DNA from 3 places in the Streptomyces sp. NPDC104371 genome. Region 1 is predicted to be linked to each of the others. Evidence: riboswitches for the same ligand, from Rfam matches in the RefSeq annotation. Region 1 holds a riboswitch; each other region holds the start of a gene.
What was found. A riboswitch is a leader RNA that binds a small molecule or an ion and turns the genes downstream of it on or off. The one in region 1 is predicted to bind thiamine pyrophosphate.

Region 1 (2,258 bases):
GGTCGGCGCCGTGCAGTGCGACCGCGACCGGACCTTCGTACAGGCTGGTGTTCATGAACGGCACGGCGGCGGCGAAGGCGATGGCGAACGCGAGCAGCGCGGGCCGGGCGGGTCGCGGCCGGGCGGTCTCGACGGCGAGTTCGACCGGGGCGCCGCCCCGTGCCCGTGCCCGTGCGAGCCAGTCGACGATGACGATCGCCACGAACCCGGGGATCCAGTAGCCGACGAACAGCAGCACGTTCTGGAAGCGGGCCGTGGTGTCGGCGGCGTGCATCCACAGCACCAGAGGGAAGCCGAGCACGGCGGCGAGGGCGGCGGCCACCGGACGCGGAAGCCGCACCCCGACGGTTTGCAGTGCCAGGGAGCCGCTGTAGTCGTTCATGGCGTTGCTGCACAGAGCCGCCAACGCCACGGCGAGCAGCCCGAACGCGCCCAGCGGCCCGCCGCCCAGCAACTTGTCCACGCCCGCGGCCGTCTGGTCGGTCATGACAGACGCGCCCCACAACCCGAGTGTCTGGACGGCCGTGAAGGACACCACGAGGCCGAGCAGGGTGCACCAGAACATGCGGGGCCGTGAGGTGGTGGGCGGCAGGTAGCGGCTGAAGTCGCTGGCGTACGGGGCCCAGGAGAGCGCCAGGCTCAGGGCGACAGTGCTGGTCAGGATGGCCGCACCGGCCCGGTCGGCGCCGTGTGCGGGGCCGGTGCCGACGGGGTGGACACCGTCGAGGAGCCGCCAGGCGATCAGCGCGAACGCGGCGGCGAGCACGAAGGTCATGACGCTCTGGAGCCGGTGAATGGCCTCGTAACCCAGTACGCCGAGGGCGCCTTGGGCCAGCATCATGACCAGGACGCCGAGCCAGAACGGCCAGCCGCACAGCCGTGCCAGCGCGTCCCCGCCGAACAGTCCGATCAGCGCGTCCCAGGCGACCGTGGACAGCCACTGGAGCATGCCGGGCACTGCCACGCCCCGGCCGAACGCGAGCCGGGCCAGGGGCAGTTGACCGGCCCCGGTCCGGCTTCCCCAGGTGCCCAGGTATGCGGTGGGCACCGCCCCGACCACGGTGCCCACCACGACGGCCGTGAGCGCGGTGGCGAAGTCCAGGCCGAGGGCGATGCCGACGGTCCCGGTGAACACACCGGTCATGGTCAGATTGGGGGCGAACCATACGGTGAACAGGCGCCCGGGACCGCCGTAGCGACCGCTCTCGGGGACCGGCTCGATGCCGTGCGCCTCGATGTGGAGATCGCCGGGGGCCGCGGGCATCCGTCCGTTGAAGACGGCCCGCTGGTCGTCGGCGGGCACCCCGCCGGGAACATGCGCCAAAGGCATGGAAGACATCCCTCCGCCAGTACGAACTGGTTCAGGTTCAACGGGTGTGATCTCAGCCCTCGTTGGGGCACCCCGTGTCCGGTACGACCGACAGGGTAACCCCTCGTCCTGACACGTCCGTCGCCGCGGTCGGTTCTCCGCTCCGCTGTGCCCGCGGTGGCGCTCCTCCCTCGGCATGCGCCGTCACACGGACGTGATTACTCTTTGTGGGCGTGCGATTCCGCAGTGAAGTCGTGGTGTCGCCGCACCGGCCCGGCAGGAACCGGCACGGCCCGAGGAAGCTCCTGGCAGCCGCCTCGAATCGGAGGAGCCCCCATGAGGAATCGTGTTCTCTCCTGCTCTGTGCCCCTCGCCGCCACCACCGGCCTGCTGACCGGGCAGACGGCGCCGGCTGTGGCGGACGCCCCGTCGACGGCCGTCCGGACCAGCTCCCGAACAGCGGTCGGCACGCAGTACAACACGACCCACGTATACGTCCGACCAGGCACCATGCCAGCCTTCGCCGCCGCGTGGAAGGCCACCTTCGGCGGCACCAGCACCGCCGTCTCGGTCACCGACGTCACCCCCACCCCGAGCCGGACCAAGTCCCAGCTCCTCTTCTCGCCCGTCGGCACCCTGTCGGTCTTCGACTTCCAGACGCCCGTCCCGTACCCGTTCGGGGCGGAGCGCACCGGGTGGCTGGTGACGAGCATGCCCGCGGGGATCCAGCAGGCCCGTGCCAGCGGCGCGGCCACCGCATCCGTGTCACCTCCCCCTTCGGCAGGACCGTCATCTCGGTGACCAACGGACACCTGCCCTACCCGTACGGGCGCGAGGTCACCGGCTACCGGGTGGCGAACCTCGCGGCGACCCTGAGCAAGGCCGAGGCCGCCGGTGCCACCGTGCTGTCGGGTCCCCACCGCTCGGGCGGACGTGACAGCGCCGTCGT
Region 2 (2,258 bases), on a different contig from region 1:
GGATCCTCGGCAAGGTCGTGGGCGTGCTGCGGATGCTGTGAGCCGTGGTGTCCGGGCCCGTTCACCGCGCCAGAGCGTGCCCTTCGTCCCGCCAGAGCGCGTGGAAGTGGTGGACCGGCCCGTGTCCCTGTCCGACATGCAGGGTGTCGGCGGCGCGCAGGGCCCCCGTGAGGTAGTCCTTGGCCTCCCGGACGGCCGTGAGCCAGTCCGAACTGCGGGGCCGTAGCGCCGCGATCGCCGAGGACAGGGTGCAACCGGTGCCATGGGTATGACGTGTCGGGATCCGCGGCACCGCGATCTCGACCGGGCCTTCGCCCGCGCTGTAGACGTCCACACAGGTGCCGCCGTCCAGATGGCCGCCCTTCAGCAGTACGCGCCGGGCCCCGAGCCGGTGCAACCGCCGTACCTGATCGCGCATTTCCGCGACGCCGGTGGCCGACCGGTCGCCCAACAGGTCCGCCGCCTCGGGCAGGTTCGGCGTGATCAGATCGGCGCGGGGCAGCAGGACCTCACGCAGCGCGGCCACCGCGTCCGCTGCCAGCAACCGGTCGCCGCTCGTGGCCACCATGACCGGGTCGAGCACCACATACGGAGGGGAGAACCGGTCCAGCGCCTCGGCGACGGCATGGATGACCGACGCCTCGCCCAGCATGCCGATCTTCACCGCGTCCGCGGGGACGTCGGTCAGCAGCGTCTCCAACTGCGCGTGGACGAACGCCGCGGGCACCTCGAGTATCTCGCGTACACCCGTGGTGGTCTGGGCGACCAACCCGGTGATCACGGCCATGCCGTAGCCACCGAGGGCCGAGAACGTCTTCAGATCGCCCTGGATTCCCGCGCCACCGCTGGGATCGGTGCCGGCGATCGACAGCACCTTGGGAACAGCAGTCAACGACGACGTCCCTTCGCTAGTCCGAACTAGATCAGGTTCAACGGGTGTGATCTCAGCCCGGTGTTCGGGCACCCCGCGTCGCGGACCACGGTAACAGAGCGGTGCGGAGGGGCGATCGGCGGTTCTGTGCGTAACCTGTGCGCTGCCGGGCGCGTTGAGTCGGGTCGAACTCGGGTCGAGCTCGGGTCAGACGAAAGAAGGTGACGTCGTATGTCCTTCGGAGAGTTCGGGCCGTCCCGTCGCGCGTTCCTGGCGACCGCGGCGCTGCTGCCCCTGGCGGGCTGCGGCGCGGAGGAACGCTCGGCGCCCACGTCGCCTCCGACGCAGGGACGCGGCCCCTCCCGTTCCCCCGCCCCCACGGTGGACGCTTCGTGGTGCGCGGAGCTCGAACGCGAGCACGGTGCGCGGCTCGGCGTCTACGCGCTGGCGACCGGCAGCGGTGCCACCATGGCCTACCGCGCCGACGAACGCTTCGCGTTCTGCTCCACCTTCAAGACGTTCGCCGCGGCGGCGGTCCTGCACCGTAACCCGCTCGCCCACCTGGACCACCACGTCACCTACACCGAGGCCGACGTCAACTCCATCTCGCCGATCACCAAGGACCACACCGCGACCGGCATGACCATCAGGCAACTGTGCGACGCCGCCCTCCGCTACAGCGACGGCACGGCCGCGAACCTGCTGATGCGCGACCTCGGGGGCCCGGCGAAGCTGACCGCCTATCTGCGCGAACTCGGCGATCCCCACAGCAGGATGGACGACTACGAGCCCGAGCTGAACCGGCACGGCATCGAGGACCCGCGCGACACCACCACCCCCCGGGCGATCGCCACCGACCACCAGAAGCTGCTGCTCGGCGACGCGCTGAGCGCGGACAAGCGCGCCCTGCTCAAGGACTGGCTCGAACGCAACGAAGGCCCCCGGCGCATCCGGGCCGGGCTGCCCCGAGGGTGGAAGGTCGCCAACAAGACCGGTACCGGTGACTACGGCAGGGCCAATGACGTCGCCCTCGTATGGCCGACCGGCAGCGCCCCGCTCGTACTGGCCCTCATGTCCGACCGGCCCGGCTACCACACACCGCCCCGTGAGTCCCTGATCACGGAAGCCACCCGCCGGATCGTCGCCGACCTCACCTGAGCCGAGGGCCCCCGGGCCCGCCGTCGCCGAAGGGCAGAACGTGGCAACCCGGCGTAACGTCCGTAGCGCCGGAAGTTCGACCTCCTGACGCCGCGGGTCCCCTTCGCACGCCCCGCGCCCCGCCCGAGGAGCACGTCATGGGTATCTTCAGCCGCAAGAAGCACCAGGCCCCGCCCGCCACGGCCGATACGGCGGCCATGACCGGCCAGGCCACCACCGACCTGGCGGC
Region 3 (2,258 bases), on a different contig from region 1:
GGGCGTCGCCGGTGACCGGGGTGAGCAGGACGCCGTTGCGGTGGTGCCCGGTGGCCAGCAGCAGCCCCGCGAGGTCCGTCGGGCCGAGCAGCGGCGCGTTGTCCGGGGAGCCGGGCCGCAGCCCCGCACAGGTCTCGGTGAGCGGCAGTTCGGTGATCCCCGGGACCAGTTCGTGCGCGTCCCGCAGCAGGGCGTACACCCCGCCCGCGGTGACCGTCGTGTCCCAGCCCAGCTCCTCGCTGGTCGCGCCGATCACCAACTCGCCGTTCTCCCGTGGCACCAGATAGACCTGGCTGCCGCGGACCACGGCGCGCACGGTGCGGCTCAGGAACGGCGCCCACCGGCCGGGCACGGTCAGCCGCAGCACCTGCCCCTTCACCGGGCGTACGGGCGGCAGGACGCCGTCCGGGACGCCCGCGAGCCGCCCGCTGAGACTGCCTGCCGCGAGGACGACCTGGCCCGCGGCGAGGTCGGTGCCCTCGGCGGTCCTGACCCCGGTGGCCCGCTCCCGTGCGACCGAGAGCCGTTCGGCCCGCACCCGGTGGAAGACCACTCCGGTGCGTTCGCAGGCCGCCACCAGGGTGTCGGCCAGGCGCCGCGGGTCGATCTGGTGGTCGCCGTCGACCCGCAGCCCGCCGCGCACGCCCGGCGCGAGCATCGGTTCCAGGCGTCGGCACTCGCGCCCGTTCAGCCACTGCGACGCGAGGCCCGAGCGCTCGTGCAGGGCGTGCAGTTCGCGCAGTTGGGCGCGGTCGTCGGCGTCGAGCGCGGCGATGAGCGTGCCGCATCTGCGGTAGCCGAGGTCGTGGCCGGTGGCCTCGGTCAGTTCGGCGGCGAAGTCCGGATAGCGGCGCGCCGAGGCCAGATTGAGGCCGAGCAGGCTCTCCTCGCCGTAGTGCAGCTCGCTGACCGCGGCGAGCATCCCGGCGGCCACCCGCGCCGCCCCGCCCCCCGGCTCGGGGTCCACGACGGCCGTGGCCAGCCCGCGCTGCGCGGCGCGCCAGGCCGTGACCAGGCCGATGATCCCGCCCCCGATGACGAGGACGTCTGAGGTACGTGGAGACGACATGGGCGTCCAGCCCCTCCCTTCGCCGGCATGACCCGGATCAGGTTCCTACGGTCGGAGGCCGTCCAGCCTCCCTCTCAGCCCGGTACGTCCGGGCTCCCGCGTGTGCTTGTACGGTGGCCACCCTATTGCCCCCGCGGACCGGGGGACGAGCGAGGTGGAGCAGGTCACCCCGCACGCCCCCGCACTGACGGGCCGTCAGATGTCTAAGGTGATCAGGTGAGCGAGCAGACGCAGGCACGGGGCGGATCGGCACGGCGCGTCGTCGTCGTGGGCGCGGGCATGGCCGGGGTGCAGACCGCGGTCGCCCTGCGGGAACAGGGGTTCTCGGGCACGGTGACGCTGATCGGCGCGGAGCCGCACCAGCCGTACGACAGGCCGCCGCTGTCCAAGGCCGTGCTGCTCGGCAAGGCCGAGGGCTCCGCCTTCGACGTCGACTTCGAGTCCCTGGACATCGAACTCCGCCTGGGCTGTGAGGCGCTCGGCGTGCGCCCCGGCGACCATGAACTGGACACCGCCGAGGGCCCCGTCCCGTACGACGTCCTGGTCCTCGCCACGGGCGCGGAGCCGATCCGGCTGCCGAGCGCGGAAGGCGTTCCCGCCGTGCATCTGCTGCGGACGCTGGACGACGCGGAGCGGCTGCGGCCGGTCCTCGCCGAGCAGCACGACATCGTGGTGGTGGGCGCGGGCTGGATCGGCGCCGAGTTCGCCACCGCCGCGCGCGAGGCGGGGTGCGCGGTGACCGTGGTGGAGGCCGCGGACCGGCCGCTCGCGGGGGCGCTGCCCGCCGAGGTGGCCGCGCCGATGGTGGCCTGGTACGCGGAGAGCGGGGCCGAGCTGCGCGTGGACGCGCGCGTGGAGCGCGTCGAGGCGGGGGCCGTGGTGCTCGACGACGGCTCCCGGGTGCCCGCGGGCGCGGTGGTCGTGGGGGTCGGGGCCCGGCCGGCCACGGCGTGGCTCGCCGGTTCGGGGATCGCGCTCGGCGACCGGGGCGAGGTGCTGGCGGACGCGTGTCTGCGCACATCGGCGCCGGACGTGTACGCGGTCGGGGACTGCGCGTCCTTCCCGTCGGGGCGCTACGCGGAACGCCTGCTGGTCCACCACTGGGACAACGCGCTCCAGGGCCCGCGCACGGTGGCCGCGAACGTCATGGGCGAGGTACCGGCGGTCTACGACCCGGTGCCGTACTTCT

Region 2: linked by a shared signal. The riboswitch ahead of thiD (bifunctional hydroxymethylpyrimidine kinase/phosphomethylpyrimidine kinase) and the one ahead of ACZ60T_RS01050 (purine-cytosine permease family protein) in region 1 are both predicted to bind thiamine pyrophosphate.
Region 3: linked by a shared signal. The riboswitch ahead of thiO (glycine oxidase ThiO) and the one ahead of ACZ60T_RS01050 (purine-cytosine permease family protein) in region 1 are both predicted to bind thiamine pyrophosphate.

Annotation. Positions count from the first base shown of each region.
Region 1 covers NZ_JBVJNF010000001.1:207,914-210,171, reverse strand. The annotation lists gene ACZ60T_RS01050 (purine-cytosine permease family protein) at 1-1,330, opposite strand, end outside; TPP riboswitch at 1,322-1,415, opposite strand; gene ACZ60T_RS01045 (hypothetical protein) at 1,646-2,110, shown strand; gene ACZ60T_RS01040 (hypothetical protein) at 2,107-2,258, shown strand, end outside.
Region 2 covers NZ_JBVJNF010000003.1:646,238-648,495, forward strand. The annotation lists gene lexA (transcriptional repressor LexA) at 1-41, shown strand, start outside; gene thiD (bifunctional hydroxymethylpyrimidine kinase/phosphomethylpyrimidine kinase) at 62-892, opposite strand; TPP riboswitch at 884-978, opposite strand; gene bla (class A beta-lactamase) at 1,103-2,029, shown strand; gene ACZ60T_RS13640 (YceI family protein) at 2,167-2,258, shown strand, end outside.
Region 3 covers NZ_JBVJNF010000004.1:375,513-377,770, forward strand. The annotation lists gene thiO (glycine oxidase ThiO) at 1-1,069, opposite strand, end outside; TPP riboswitch at 1,067-1,179, opposite strand; gene ACZ60T_RS15820 (NAD(P)/FAD-dependent oxidoreductase) at 1,286-2,258, shown strand, end outside.